2 regions of the Paenibacillus sp. FSL R5-0470 genome follow, and region 2 is predicted to be linked to the other one. Evidence: a T-box and tRNA genes for the amino acid it is inferred to sense, from the RefSeq annotation. Region 2 holds a T-box; the other holds one or more tRNA genes.

The links. The T-box of region 2 lies ahead of trpS (tryptophan--tRNA ligase). A T-box ahead of a tRNA ligase gene usually reads a tRNA of that ligase, here a tRNA-Trp.
Region 1: it encodes a tRNA-Trp, which carries the amino acid that the T-box ahead of trpS (tryptophan--tRNA ligase) is inferred to sense. The anticodon was not compared.

Annotation. Positions count from the first base shown of each region.
Region 1 is NZ_CP150238.1:5,930,858-5,938,546, reverse strand. It holds rRNA gene MKY99_RS26240 (23S ribosomal RNA) at 1-2,057, shown strand, start outside; rRNA gene rrf (5S ribosomal RNA) at 2,133-2,249, shown strand; tRNA gene MKY99_RS26230 (tRNA-Ile) at 2,308-2,384, shown strand; tRNA gene MKY99_RS26225 (tRNA-Asn) at 2,388-2,463, shown strand; tRNA gene MKY99_RS26220 (tRNA-Ser) at 2,469-2,561, shown strand; tRNA gene MKY99_RS26215 (tRNA-Glu) at 2,578-2,649, shown strand; tRNA gene MKY99_RS26210 (tRNA-Val) at 2,656-2,731, shown strand; tRNA gene MKY99_RS26205 (tRNA-Met) at 2,749-2,825, shown strand; tRNA gene MKY99_RS26200 (tRNA-Asp) at 2,852-2,929, shown strand; tRNA gene MKY99_RS26195 (tRNA-Phe) at 2,940-3,015, shown strand; tRNA gene MKY99_RS26190 (tRNA-Thr) at 3,036-3,111, shown strand; tRNA gene MKY99_RS26185 (tRNA-Tyr) at 3,117-3,202, shown strand; tRNA gene MKY99_RS26180 (tRNA-Trp) at 3,211-3,284, shown strand; tRNA gene MKY99_RS26175 (tRNA-His) at 3,321-3,396, shown strand; tRNA gene MKY99_RS26170 (tRNA-His) at 3,437-3,509, shown strand; tRNA gene MKY99_RS26165 (tRNA-Gln) at 3,531-3,605, shown strand; tRNA gene MKY99_RS26160 (tRNA-Gly) at 3,612-3,686, shown strand; tRNA gene MKY99_RS26155 (tRNA-Cys) at 3,699-3,772, shown strand; tRNA gene MKY99_RS26150 (tRNA-Leu) at 3,787-3,865, shown strand; gene MKY99_RS26145 (AraC family transcriptional regulator) at 3,999-4,751, opposite strand; gene MKY99_RS26140 (BMP family ABC transporter substrate-binding protein) at 5,075-6,214, shown strand; gene MKY99_RS26135 (ABC transporter ATP-binding protein) at 6,317-7,689, shown strand, end outside.
Region 2 is NZ_CP150238.1:5,794,432-5,802,120, reverse strand. It holds gene MKY99_RS25640 (M3 family oligoendopeptidase) at 1-1,091, shown strand, start outside; gene MKY99_RS25635 (O-methyltransferase) at 1,453-1,863, shown strand; gene MKY99_RS25630 (alpha/beta-type small acid-soluble spore protein) at 2,012-2,242, opposite strand; gene MKY99_RS25625 (aldose 1-epimerase) at 2,445-3,419, opposite strand; T-box leader at 3,554-3,791, shown strand; gene trpS (tryptophan--tRNA ligase) at 3,853-4,839, shown strand; gene MKY99_RS25615 (hypothetical protein) at 4,841-5,029, opposite strand; gene MKY99_RS25610 (metal-dependent hydrolase) at 5,138-6,139, opposite strand; gene cyoE (heme o synthase) at 6,382-7,314, shown strand; gene MKY99_RS25600 (SCO family protein) at 7,332-7,689, shown strand, end outside.

The DNA.
Region 1 (7,689 bases), 140 kb from region 2:
GCTTTAGGGCTAGCCTCGGTATAAGAGTAGTGGAGGTAGAGCACTGATTGGGTGCGGGGTCCGCAAGGATTACCAAGCTCAGTCAAACTCCGAATGCCATATACTTATTGCCGGGAGTCAGACAGTGAGTGCTAAGATCCATTGTCAAAAGGGAAACAGCCCAGACCATCAGCTAAGGTCCCCAAGTGTGTGTTAAGTGGGAAAGGATGTGGAGTTGCACAGACAACCAGGATGTTGGCTTAGAAGCAGCCACCATTGAAAGAGTGCGTAATAGCTCACTGGTCGAGTGACTCTGCGCCGAAAATGTAACGGGGCTAAACACACCACCGAAGCTATGGCTAGATACGTATGTATCTGGGGTAGGGGAGCGTTGTATGTGGGTTGAAGGTGTACCGTAAGGAGCGCTGGACAGCATACAAGTGAGAATGCCGGTATGAGTAACGAAAAGATCAGTGAGAATCTGATCCGCCGAAAGCCCAAGGTTTCCTGAGGAAGGCTCGTCCGCTCAGGGTAAGTCGGGACCTAAGGCGAGGCCGAAAGGCGTAGTCGAAGGACAACAGTTTGAAATTACTGTACCACCGTAATCCGCTATGAGCGATGGGGTGACGCAGGAGGGTAGTGACGCGGACTGATGGATATGTCCGTCTAAGCAGTGAGGCTGATGTGTAGGCAAATCCGCACATCGTTAAGGCTGGGCTGTGATGGGGAGCGAAAATTACAGTAGCGAAGGTCATGATCTCACACTGCCAAGAAAAGCCTCTAGCCAGGAGAAGGTGCCCGTACCGCAAACCGACACAGGTAGGCGAGAAGAGAATTCTAAGGCGCGCGGAAGAACTCTCGTTAAGGAACTCGGCAAAATGACCCCGTAACTTCGGGAGAAGGGGTGCCCCGGTAGTGTGAATAGCACGAGGGGGCCGCAGTGAAAAGGCCCAAGCGACTGTTTAGCAAAAACACAGGTCTGTGCGAAGCCGCAAGGCGAAGTATACGGGCTGACGCCTGCCCGGTGCTGGAAGGTTAAGGGGAGTGGTTAGGGGTAACCCGAAGCTATGAACCGAAGCCCCAGTAAACGGCGGCCGTAACTATAACGGTCCTAAGGTAGCGAAATTCCTTGTCAGGTAAATTCTGACCCGCACGAATGGCGTAACGACTTGGGCGCTGTCTCAACGAGAGATCCGGTGAAATTTTAATACCTGTGAAGATGCAGGTTACCCGCGACAAGACGGAAAGACCCCATGGAGCTTTACTGCAGCTTGATATTGAATTTGGGTACGATCTGTACAGGATAGGTGGGAGCCGTAGAAATCGGAGCGCAAGCTTCGGTGGAGGCGCCGTTGGGATACCACCCTGATCGTATCTAGGTTCTAACCTAGTACCCTTACCGGGTACGGGGACCGTGTCAGGCGGGCAGTTTGACTGGGGCGGTCGCCTCCTAAAGAGTAACGGAGGCGTTCCAAGGTTCCCTCAGAATGGTTGGAAATCATTCGAAGAGTGCAAAGGCATAAGGGAGCTTGACTGCGAGACCTACAAGTCGAGCAGGGACGAAAGTCGGACTTAGTGATCCGGTGGTACCGCATGGAAGGGCCATCGCTCAACGGATAAAAGCTACCCTGGGGATAACAGGCTTATCTCCCCCAAGAGTCCACATCGACGGGGAGGTTTGGCACCTCGATGTCGGCTCATCGCATCCTGGGGCTGAAGTAGGTCCCAAGGGTTGGGCTGTTCGCCCATTAAAGCGGTACGCGAGCTGGGTTCAGAACGTCGTGAGACAGTTCGGTCCCTATCTGTCGTGGGCGCAGGAAATTTGAGAGGAGCTGTCCTTAGTACGAGAGGACCGGGATGGACGTACCGCTGGTGCACCAGTTGTTTCGCCAGAAGCATGGCTGGGTAGCTACGTACGGACGGGATAAGCGCTGAAAGCATCTAAGCGTGAAGCCCCCCTCAAGATGAGATTTCCCAATTAGTAAGACCCCTTGAAGACGACGAGGTAGATAGGTTGGAGGTGGAAGTGCAGTAATGCATGGAGCTGACCAATACTAATCGGTCGAGGGCTTATCCTATACTTAATACGCAAATTCAATTCGGATTCAGTTTTCAGGCGACTCAAGCCTGAGCATTTACGATGTAAATGCCCGTTTGGTGGCGATAGCGGAGGGGTTCCACACGTACCCATCCCGAACACGACCGTTAAGCCCTCCAGCGCCGATGGTACTTGGACCGAAGGGTCCTGGGAGAGTAGGACGTCGCCAAGCGGACAACCACATTACCCGTGGTATTTTTTTTGCCCTTAATATTGATGTGTCTTAAAAAGGGCCTTTAGCTCAGCTGGTTAGAGCGCACCCCTGATAAGGGTGAGGTCGGTGGTTCGAGTCCACTAAGGCCCACCATATTCCCTGATAGCTCAGTTGGTAGAGCACTCGACTGTTAATCGAGTTGTCACAGGTTCGAGTCCTGTTCGGGGAGCCATTTATGGAGAGGTGTCCGAGTTTGGCCGAAGGAGCACGATTGGAAATCGTGTAGGCGCCACAAGCGTCTCGAGGGTTCGAATCCCTCTCTCTCCGCCATAAAGTTTATTAGCATGGCCCGTTGGTCAAGGGGTTAAGACACCTCCCTTTCACGGAGGTAACATGGGTTCGAATCCCATACGGGTCATAACATGGAGGCTTAGCTCAGCTGGGAGAGCATCTGCCTTACAAGCAGAGGGTCGGGGGTTCGATCCCCTCAGCCTCCACCATATTCATTTAAGAACGACGCGGGGTGGAGCAGCCCGGTAGCTCGTCGGGCTCATAACCCGAAGGCCGCAGGTTCAAATCCTGCCCCCGCAACCAATTTTCATTAAGAAATTATATCTTTTGGAACCGTGGTGTAGTTGGCCTAACATGCCTGCCTGTCACGCAGGAGATCGCGAGTTCGAATCTCGTCGGTTCCGCCATTTTTACCTTGGCTCGATAGCTCAGTCGGTAGAGCAGAGGACTGAAAATCCTCGTGTCGGCGGTTCGAATCCGTCTCGAGCCACCATATAGTATACAACTTAATATGCCGGTGTAGCTCAATTGGTAGAGCAACTGACTTGTAATCAGTAGGTTGGGGGTTCAAGTCCTCTCGCCGGCACCATCTTTGGGGGATTAGCGAAGTGGCCAAACGCATCAGACTGTAAATCTGCTCACGTACGTGTTCGGTGGTTCGAATCCATCATCCCCCACCATTTTTTTTAGGGGCATAGTTTAAAGGTAGAACAACGGTCTCCAAAACCGTTGGTGTGGGTTCAATTCCTGCTGCCCCTGCCAATCTTTATCTAAAGTCTTTCTCTAAAGTTTAATATGGCGGTCGTGGCGAAGGGGTTAACGCACCGGTTTGTGGATCCGGCATTCGTGGGTTCAAGTCCCATCGGTCGCCCCATTTACTTTAAGAAGAACAGCAACAATATTAGTTTAATATGGCGATTGTGGCGAAGTGGTTAACGCACCGGATTGTGGTTCCGGCATTCGTGGGTTCGAGACCCATCAGTCGCCCCTTTTATTTTAAAATGTTATTGGGGATTAGCCAAGCGGTAAGGCAACGGACTTTGACTCCGTCACGCATAGGTTCAAATCCTATATCCCCAGCCATTTTATGCGGACGTGGCTCAGCGGTAGAGCATCGCCTTGCCAAGGCGAGGGTCGCGGGTTCGATTCCCGTCGTCCGCTCCAAAGTTTTCGTATGGCGCCATAGCCAAGTGGTAAGGCAAAGCTCTGCAAAAGCTTTATCCCCAGTTCAAATCTGGGTGGCGCCTCCATTAAGTTCATATGTGCCGGCGTGGCGGAATGGCAGACGCGCTCGACTCAAAATCGAGAGGGAAACCGTGGAGGTTCGAGTCCTCTCGCCGGTATATCAAAAAGGTTTGTAAAGTCGCTTATATAAGTAACTTTACAAACCTTTTTTCTTTGTCTTTGAGCTTTTATTCTTAAGCCGTTGAATTAGAGGCGTCTCTAATCAACGGCCTTTTTGTGTGGAGTTTTGTTTTATTGACTGCTTAGTCGGAATGCTCGTGGGGTGAGACCAATTTCACGTTTAAACATATTGCAGAATTGGGCGTCATTCACAAACCCAGCAGCAGCTGATACTTCAGAGATATGCATTTGGGTATGTTGCAAGAGAGACTTTGCATAATCCAGACGTTTCAATAGTAGATAGCGCAGAGGTGAAGAACCGAATCGTTCTTTAAATAAATGGCGGAAACGATCATAGCTGTATCCAGACATCTCAGAAAGTGTTGCGACCGATAGCTTATGGCGGTAATGCTCATTCATATAGTTTAGAACATATTGGACTCTGTCTTCCGTTGGTGATTGAAACCCGGAGGCACTAAGAAGCCGTATCAGATGAACAGTGATTTCGCTCATTTGAAGGTTCAATAGTTCAGAGAATCCATCTTGTTTACGCGTAAACTCTGCTTTCATTCGAAGCAAGATCTGTAGAACAGTATGGTCTTTATCATCTTCATATACGCCTTGCAAATTCTCCATATTTGGGTGATTTGAATGGAAGCCTACAAATAGTATAGTAGCATCCTCGCGATGATTCTCATCATGTTTATGATTGGGTGGTATCAGCGCGAATGAAGAAGAACGAAAATGATAACTTCGCGAACCTACATTGGTAGTTCCTAAGCCGTTTAAATAATAGACTAGTTCATAACATTCATGCTGGTGTGGTGGAATATAGGTATTAACCTCATGTGCTGCATTTACAATATATAGAACACGATCCATCATGATCCTCCAATAATTATGTTTTAGCCGAATCGTACAAAAATATGACCGAAATCATATAATTATTTTCATTAATATTTGATATGATCGTATCAAGAAATCCGAAGATTAGCAACCTGACTGGCCATCTCGTTCGGAAATTAGTCGGATTATTCGTAAAAATTATAATTTTATCTCTTTTTTTGAGTGTATTCGTTAAAATCATTAAAATTTTGACAATGTTACATGAAAAATGAGAGTTTCCATCTAAATCGTGAAATATACAACGGACTAAGAAGGAGAACCTCTCAAATTACTAACCAACTATAAATAGGGGGAATAGAAAAATGAAAAAGAAAGTTCTTTCTTTGTTGTTACTAGTAGTAATGGTAATGGTCACAGCCTGTGGAAATAATACGTCGAGTAATGGATCTTCCGCGAATGCAGGATCTAACGCAGCTGAAGGTGGAGAAACAGGTTCAGGGGATAAACTCAAAGTAGTACTTCTGATTCCAGGAACGCTTGGAGATAAATCTTTCTTTGACTCTGCGAATAGCGGTTTGCAAAAGGTTAAGGATGAACTGGGTGCAGAAACAAAAGTTGTAGAAATGGGTGTCGATAAAACGAAATGGGAGCCTACGTTTAACGATATCGCCGCTGAGGACTGGGATGTTATTATTTCTGGCGGATCAGAAATTACAGAGATGTTTAATGCAACGGCTGAATTGTATCCTGACAAAAAGTTCATTAACTATGATACCGATATAGATGAAGCACCAGAGAATATGTACAACATGTCTTATGCAACAAATGAAGTATCTTTTCTAGCAGGTGCTGTAGCGGCGCTAGCTACACAATCGGATATGGAAAATGCTAATCCTGAGAATGTGATCGGTTTTGTAGGCGGCATGGATATTCCAGGAATTAACGCTTTCTTGGTAGGCTACATTCAGGGCGCTCAATATGTTGATCCTGATGTGAAGGTCGCTGTATCATATGCTGGCGATTTCGTTAACCCGGCTAAGGGCAAGGAGCTTTCGCTGATTCAATATAACTCCGGTGTGGATGTTATTTTTAACGTGGCTGGGGGTACAGGTCTTGGGATCTTTGACGCAGCTAAGGAGAAGAAGAAATATGCTATCGGTGTAGACTCCGATCAGGCGATGTTGCTTAACGATACAGATAGTGAAAAAGCAAACTTGATCGTTACTTCTTCTATTAAAAAGATTGATAGTGCTATTCTGGGTGCAGTGAAGAGATTACAAGACGGTACACTTGAGATGGGTAAACGTGATGTGTTGAGCTTTGTAGATGATGGTGTAGGCATTGCAGAGAATGAAATCTATAAAAATATCTTCCCTGCCGATCTTCAGGCTAAAGTTGAAGAAGTGAAGCAAAAGCTGATCAATAAAGAAATTACAGTAGATAACGCTATGGGAATGGAAACCTCTGAAGTAGAAGCCATTCGTAACGCAGTTAAGCCTTAAGTATAGCTATAAAGTGATAAACCTACAGTTGGAGATTCTTCTTTTAGAAGAATTCCAGCTGTATATTTTTGCAGACCTCCAAGTCGAAAGGCGTTGAGACCTATGAACAAAGCTCTGCTGGAAATGCGGGGAATTACCAAGGTGTATCCCAATGGTGTCGTTGCAAATAAAGACGTGCATTTTTCTTTACGTGAGGGAGAAATTCATGCGATTGCTGGCGAGAACGGCGCTGGTAAATCAACTTTAATGAAGATCATGTTCGGCATGGAAGAGCCTAGTGAAGGTGAAATCTTTATCAAGGGTGAAAAAGTGAAGCTGCAATCTGCTCAGGATGCCATTGATAGAGGGATTGGTATGGTTCACCAGCATTTTATGCTGGTCCCTTCTTTTACGGTAGCAGAGAACATGGTGCTGGGCATGGAACCTCGTAAGGGCGTTGGCATCAATTATGCAGAAGCTGTACGCATGACCGAAGAGACTGCGAAAAAATACAATCTGGCAGTGGATCCAAAAGCAAAAGTGGAGGATCTCACGGTTGGTATGAAGCAAAAGGTTGAAATTCTGAAGGCGCTGCTGCGTGGTGCAAAAATCCTCGTTCTGGATGAGCCGACCGCAGTGTTGACCCCACAGGAAACAGAGGAATTGTTCCGGGAGCTTAAGCAGTTAAGAGAGCAGGGTCATACGATTGTTTTTATTTCACACAAGTTGAAAGAAGTTAAAGCGATCTGTGACAGAATTACGATCATGCGTAGTGGACGTAGTGAAGGTGTCTTCCAAACGAAGGATGTCACGGAGCAAGAAATCTCACGCCTTATGGTGGGCAGAGACGTCGTGTTGAAATATGACAAGGAGATTCTGTCTATTGGCGAGCCGGTACTCATAGTGCAAGGTCTAGGTGTAAATGATGCACACGGCAAAGCGTTGCTATCAGATATCAACTTTGCGGTACGCGGGGGACAAATTATCGGGATTGCTGGTGTAGAAGGAAACGGGCAGACACAGCTCATTGAGGCTCTTACGGGTAGCCTAAGAGGGGTCTCAAGCCAAGGCTCTGTGCTAGTGAAGGGAAAAGATATTCGTGAATCGGATATTTTAAATATTCGTAAGCTTGGCGTTTCCTATATCCCAGAGGATCGGATGCATCAAGGGATAGCCAGTGATGCGAGCATAGCGGATAATCTGCTGTCCACTCAGTATCGTACAAAAGCTATGAATAAAGGCCCCTTTTTAAATGGATCACGAATTGCCAAGCTTGCAGTATCACTTGTAGAAGAATTTAAAGTCCGCTGTTCGGGACCTTCTCAGCCAATAGGTATGTTATCAGGTGGTAACATGCAGAAGGTTGTCGTAGCTAGAGAGTGTTCTACAGAACCGCAACTGCTTATTGCAGAGCAGCCGACACGGGGCGTGGATATAGGCGCGGCGCAGTTCATACATCAAAAGCTGTTGGAGCTGCGCTCAGACGATTGCGCTAT
Region 2 (7,689 bases):
CGGGCTTCCGTCTGAAGCTCTATAAAGGAAGAGGTTGGGAAGATATTCTGAAAGATCCGCTGAGCATCAATCGCATGTCACAAGATACTTTGAATGCGATGTGGGACGTGATTACGAATAGCAAGCCTGCACTCGTGACCTATCTTCAGCGTAAAGCTAAGCTGCTTGGACTGGATGCTCTTTCTTGGGTAGATGTCGAAGCGCCAGTGGGTAAATCTTCAGGTAAAATCCCATATGATCAGGCCGCTAAAGATATCGTTACCCAGTTCCGCAAATTTAGTCCGAAGATGGCAGAGTTTGCAGAGCGTGCTTTTGATAATAACTGGATTGAGGTTGAGGATCGTCCGGGAAAACGTCCTGGAGGTTTCTGTACATCCTTCCCTGAGAGTAAGGAATCGCGGATTTTCATGACTTATAGCGGTACAACTTCCAATGTTTCAACCTTGGCACATGAGCTGGGACATGCTTATCATTCTTACTTGCTGGATGATCAACCTGTATTTAATCAGAACTACGCTATGAACGTTGCAGAGACTGCTTCAACCTTCGCAGAGGTCATTGTATCTGACGCTCAGGTTAAAGCCGCTGGCAACGCTGAAGAGAAACTGGCGTTGCTTGAAACGAAAATTCAAAACAGCGTAGCCTTCTTTATGAACATTCACGCTCGGTTCTTATTCGAGACTCGTTTTTATGAGAAACGTAAGGAAGGCCTTGTAAATGCTGAAGAGCTGTCTGAATTGATGGTGGAAGCACAGAAGGAAGCCTTCTGTGGGGTGCTTTCGGAATACCATCCTCATTTCTGGGCTTCTAAACTGCATTTTTATATCACAGATGTGCCGTTCTATAACTTCCCTTACACCGTTGGCTACATGTTCAGCACAGGCTTGTATCGACTGGCTCTGCAAGAAGGAGCGTCCTTTGCAGACAAATACGATAGCTTGTTGCAAGATACTGGTGTGATGACTTTAGAGGATTTGGTACTTAAGCATCTGGGTGTGGATCTTACGAAGCCGGACTTCTGGCAAGGCGCTACAGATCTGATTGTAGCTGACATTAATGAGTTCTTGGAGATGACGGAGCAATTAGTTTGAAAAAGTCTAAACTAAGACAAATTTAGCGGTAGAAAAAACAACAATTTTTCAGCATGAACACGCAAAAGCCCCTGATACAGGGGCTTTTTTTAATGATAAAATGTCGAAAAATCACGATTTATAAAAAGAAATATGCGATTAATCTATGGATTTCGCGCATCTATAGGGATAATAACCCAATTTTGCCGAATAATGTTGTTTGCCATTTGTTAGTAACCTATAATGAGTCTTAAGCCTTATATAAGGCACGCTAGAGTACCACTTGGCTGAACTCACAAAAATAAGCAAGCGCTTACGAAGTCGGTTCTGCGAAGTGCACTCAAATCAAGCTATGCTCACAAAACTTTTAGGAGGAGAAGTAATGCTTAAGACGGAACAACTATCATTAGCGAGACAGATGGATATGGTGTTTAAGGAGCTGCAGGAAGAATTATCGGGATTAACTTCTGGTACGGTTTTTGTGCAAATACGAAATAACATGATCGGAAAATTCGGGATACGACATAATCCTCTTTCTGGGCGAAGCGGGGGATTCACTGATGCAAAAGAAGGGATGACAGATGGACAACAGTCTTCTTTTCGACTAATGGCGCTGGAAAGCCTGAAATACAAGCGGCGTTGGACGCATGGTGAGATTTCTTATGAATTCGCCATTAGACAGGGAATGGTGATTGTAGATGCTACGTTGGAGTCCAATTATAATATGGCGAATCTAATGATTCGATCGCCTCGTAATGCCTATGCTGAAAGTTCCGAACAGTTTTTTGGTTAAGCGTTGTTTACATAAAATTTCAATAATTGTGAAAATCAAAAACCCTCCCACAGCTTCAGAAAGAAGTGTGAGAGGGCTCAAAAGCTACTCGGCTTTAGGCTTTATGCTTGATATGCCCTAGCCGGATAAAACACTTAAGATAACGTTGTTACTGACGACCAGACAGTTGTTGTTCTGCCAGTTGTACTAGACGTTTAGTGATGTAACCGCCCAGAGAACCAGTTTCGCGAGAAGTGTAGTTCCCGTAATAACCGTCAGCTGGGATCGTTACTCCAAGCTCCTGTGCTGCTTCATATTTCAACTGTTGCAATGCCGCAGTTGCTTGAGGAACGACCAGGTTATTGGAACGGCTGCTACGACCTTGACCTGCTTGACCCATGTGTGTCACCTCCTTCGCCCGTTGTGAAGATAGTATGAGCGCTAAGAGGTTAATTCATGCATCACTTCGAAAGGTTTTAAGGATGGTAATTATTAGTGAAATAAAAGTGAGGATAGAAATCCTTTATTACTAGGGATTACACAAAAAAATCGGTCTTCCCTTACGTAATCGCAAGGCAAGACCGATATAATGTATATCTGCTTTAAATCTCAGGATAGATCATTTCCAGCACGGTGGATAGATTCTGACTTTGACCGGGTTCTACCGTTAAAAGACCTGTGAAGGAAGCATCCTCGGATACATTCGGTGCATTCGCGAGCCAGGTATAGGGCTCAATACACAGAAATTGATCAGCCGGTCCTTTGGTATATAGCACCCAGTGACGGAATAGATTCTCGTCAGCAGTATAACGAAGGCCATAACCATCATCACGTAATAATAAGGCTTCTACAGGCTGTTTTTCTCCAATACGTAGAGCAGTATCAAAATTAGTTCCCTGCATGTTCATTCCGGTGTTCAAGGCTTCCAGATCACCAAGTGGAATCAGATTGCCGCTAGGGAGCAATTCATCGTTCAGTTCATAAATACTATTTACTGGGAGCTTAAGATTCCAGCGCTCAGGTTCTCCATCAATCATAAACCAGGTGTGATAACCGATCCCAAAAGGAATTCGATGATCTCCAAGATTTGTAACCTTTAAAGTTTGGGTAAATCGGGCTTCCTGAAGCCTAAACGTCATTTCGAATTTAAGTGGGATAGGGAATTGCTCCATCCAGTGTGGATCATCTTCCGTTCGGAATTCAGTAGTGACCGCGCAACCATCCTCATCTTCTTCAATATCGCTGACACACCAGGCCTGAGTTCGGTGTAGACCATGAATATGATTGTCATTAGCGGTATTCTGGTCAAATTGATAACTTGTACCCTCGAATTGAAATTGGCCCTTACGAATTCTTCCGGGTGGAATTAATAGCGGCATGCCAAAATGGTAAGGTTTTTGCATAAAGAAAGCTTGATCGCTTTCATCAGGCCGCCGTAGAATTTCCCGTTGTTTCTTGACATCAAACAATGAAATCACGTTATTTCCTAGTCGCGGCAAAAGCGTGACTTCCAGTTCACGGCTGTGCAAAATATAAGTATCATAACCGCCCCACTGCCCTTTGGTCACCTGTTTCATGAGATATGCTCCTTTATCGTAACTGTAATCGAATAGAACATGGATAACCTTATCATAACAGATTTATACGGTAGTGGTTAAGTGATTTGACAACTTCTCTTTATGGTTCTATGATGAAGGCATTAATTCATGATGATAATGTGATGACGGGGACAAGTAGGCAGGCATTGCACCTTCAGAAAGCCGGTGGTTGATGCGAACCGGTAGGACAAACCTGATGAATGGACCCCTGAGCGCCGAGCTTGAACGGGAGCTAGATACCCTAGTAGACCGGCCGGATCTTCCCCGTTAACGGAAGACTAAGGCTGTTTTTTCTTGTCCAACAAGATTAAGCAGCGAATAAGGGTGGCACCACGGTCTCACGTCCCTTGCGGATGAGGCTTTTTTTGCGTTCTCGGAAACTTAGAAATGACATCAAACGGAGGTCTATATTATGAAAAAAGTAATGTCAGGCATTCAGCCAAGCGGTTCACTTACATTGGGGAACTACATTGGAGCACTGAAAAATTTTGTGAAGCTGCAAGATGATCATCAATGTTTCTTTATGGTTGTCGATATGCATGCAATCACTGTAGCACAAGATCCTGCGGCACTGCGTGAACAGTCAGAATCCGTAGCGGCCCTCTTTATTGCAGCAGGAATTGATCCTGAACGTTCTAATGTCTATATGCAGTCGCATGTGCCACAACACGCTGAACTGGGTTGGATCATGACGACACTTACAGCAATGGGCGAGCTGGAGCGTATGACCCAGTTTAAAGATAAATCATCAGGTAAAGATTCTGTTGGCGCTGGTTTATTCGTCTATCCTTCCTTGATGGCAGCAGATATTCTTGTTTATAATGCGGATCTTGTGCCAGTTGGAGAAGATCAAAAACAACATTTGGAGCTGACTCGTGATTTAGCTGGTCGCTTCAATAATCGTTTTGGCGAATTCTTTACCATTCCGGAGCCGTACATTCCAGGGGTGGGTGCACGTATTATGTCTCTGGATGATGGCACCAAAAAAATGAGCAAGAGCAATCCTAACGCAGGCAGCTACATTGCTCTGTTAGATTCACCGGACGTGATCCGTAAAAAAATCAGCCGTGCAACGACTGATTCAGGACGTGAAGTAATTTTTGATCCAGCTAATAAGCCAGAGATCAGTAATTTGATGAGTATTTATTCCGAATGTTCTGGAATGACACTCCAGCAAATTGCCGATCGTTATGAAGGGCAAATGTATGGCGGCTTTAAGAAAGATCTTGCTGAAGTGGTTGTATCTACGCTTGAGCCTTTACAACAAAGATATAATGAAATTCGTAGCTCGGGTGCGATTACAGATATTCTTGCTGAAGGTGCTGGTCGTGCACGTATTGTTGCAACTGAGACGTTGAATGGAGTTAAAGAGCGGATGGGATTTCTGCCAGCTCGTTAATCTAATCAGCGCTTAGGCTTTCCTGTTTGCGTCTGATCTTGGCCTTGAGGATAAATCCCCAGCCAATATTCATGACACAGAGAAACCCGAGCAGAAGTGCCAACCAAAAGCTATAACTGATCGCGATTGAAGCGGCAGTAAGAATAAGAATAGAAGAACAAGCGAACCAAAGTGAAAGTCCTTTACCCATTAAGAGAGCCTTCCTTTCTATGTCTGCTAAAATGAATCCCGGAGTATGATAATAATACTCCGGGATTTTTTGTGATTATAGAATAGATCTCTGCGTAAGTCTACAGTTTCATCGTAAAGAACCAGGGTCAATGGAAAATCGTTTGTCGAGCTTCTCGCTGCTAAGCCAACCTACATAAGTATTTAAAGGTCGATATTGATTGTCCATCACTAATACAGCCACAAACGGGTATTGTTTGCGATGTAAATAACGTACGTCCCCCCAGCGCACCATATATCCTGAAGGGAGTTCCTCGACTTCGGCTACTGCATAAGAGGTGAAGTATAGAAAGGACTGAATATCAGGGTGCGACTTGGAAATCTCCACAGCAGGATGAGTCGAGCATACAGCATGTTTGAACCATTCCAGTCGGTTATTGACTAACTGCCCAACATCATAGCTACCATCTTTTTTCACTTTTACTACGTTCCAGCGCTTTAGTGAAATTGTAGGGATTACAATATAACGTTCGCCGGCATTATGATGTAAATCCTTGAGTTTGATATTACGCGTAAGGCGTGCGTGAACGACGGTTCTCCAAATATAATAAAGAATAGTACAGGCATACAGCGTAATAAATAAAGGTTGCGGTGGAACGATACCGGTGATCCAGAGAAGGATGGCTGCGATATGGCTACCAAATATAAACGGATCAAAAATGTGGATGATGTTCCATGCAATCCATTTCTCCGTGAATGGACGTGCAGCCTGAGTGCCATAGGTATTAAATAGATCAGAAAATACGTGAACACCTACACCAATGAAGCTCCAGAGCGCAATATGGCTTAGAGCTTGTAAATCAGTAAAACCAAATAAGGGCCCTAACACGAAGGAAATCAGCGCGGGCCACAGAATTAGAAAGGGTAGGGAATGTGTGATTCCTCGGTGATTTCGAATATACATTGCATTGTCCTTCAGTCGTAGCGCAGTATCGGCATCAGGAGCCTGAGAGGCGAGCACTGTTGCCAGCATAACAGCCCCGGCCAGTTTCGGATCAGAAGCAACGATGGGATCAACGAAGGAAAGCCCAGCTAAGCCTAGGCCCATAACTAAATGTGTAGCAGTATCCATTGGTCAGTTCTCCTTTGTTGTTCGGAAGTTCTCTATTAATAATTACCCAAATACAGCTCTGGTTATTAAGGGGATTGAAAAAAAATATTAAATAAATATTGTCACGTAATTGTCGAATTCATGAACTTACTGCCCCATGACTGTCAAAGTCTTCACGGGTTTGTTATGATAAAGTTAACAGCGAAGTTTTAAATACTTCGGTTAGAACGTTAGATTTTCGTTTAGAAGGAGGATCATTAGGTGTGGACAATCATATAACATTTCAAGCTTCTTCCGATTCTGCAGCCATGTCTGCAAAATCTCCACCGGAAGGTGCTAGCTGGCGTGATTTCATTGCTGTAACAAAACCCGGTATTATCCGATCTAACCTTATTGCGGCCTTTGCAGGATATTGGTTGGCCTCGGGTTGGGATGTTCATTACGGCAGATTAGTTCTGACTCTGCTCGGTACAATGCTGGTTATGGCTTCGGCCTGCGTTTTTAATAACTATTTCGACCGGGATCTGGACATGAAGATGGAAAGAACCCGTGAACGGGGGCTTCCTACAGGACGACTGAAACCAAACACTGTATTATTATACGCCATTGGGCTTGGTATTGCAGGTTTGATCGTGCTGTTTGCTTTTTCAGGTATGCTTGCCGGTCTGTTTGGAATTGTTGGTATGTTCGTTTACGTAGTAGTATACACGCTTTGGTTGAAGCGGACATCAACATGGAGCACCTCCGTAGGTGCGATTTCTGGAGCAATGCCCCCGGTAATTGGTTATGTTGCGGTTTCAGGAACGGTTGATCTAGGCGCTTGGCTGATCTTTGCCATGTTGTTTCTATGGCAACCCCCTCACTTCTGGGCGTTGGGCATTAGACGTAAAGAAGAATATAGAGCGGCAGGATTTCCATTGTTACCTGTAGTTAAAGGGACGCGACGTACGAAATTTCAGATGATTCCTTATGTAGCCCTTTTGCTGCCTATTCCAGTGTTAATGTACGCCTACGATTACGCAGGCATATTTTTTCTAATCATTTCATCAGCGTTGTCCTTGGCTTGGTTAGTATTGACCTTGATGGGCTTTAAGGCTAAAGATGATGAAGTCTGGGCGAAGAAGAATTTCCTCTTCTCCATTAACTACCTGACAGTTAGTTTGATCGTACTTGTATTGAATACGATTCACGGTTAAGAAGAGGGAGGGTATACGTGTCCGTGCAAACCTTTAAGCGTTACAAATGGACTTGGCTTCTGCTAATACTTGCTTTGATTATGGCTGGTTATCTGGCAATTAACTCTTTGAATTTAGGAAAAGAAAAATTGCCAGTAATCGGAGAAGTGCAGGACTTTTCTCTTGAAAATGTGAATGGAGACCAGGTTACTCTGGCTGATACACAAGGTAAAGCACGGCTGGTATACTTCTTTTTTACACAGTGTCCGGATGTATGTCCTATAACTACGTTTTTGTTATCTCAGACACAGAAGATTCTGGTCGAGGATGGCAGTTTTGGTAAAGATACGGGTTTTGTCTCTATCTCTTTTGATCCGAAGAATGATACTCGGGAAG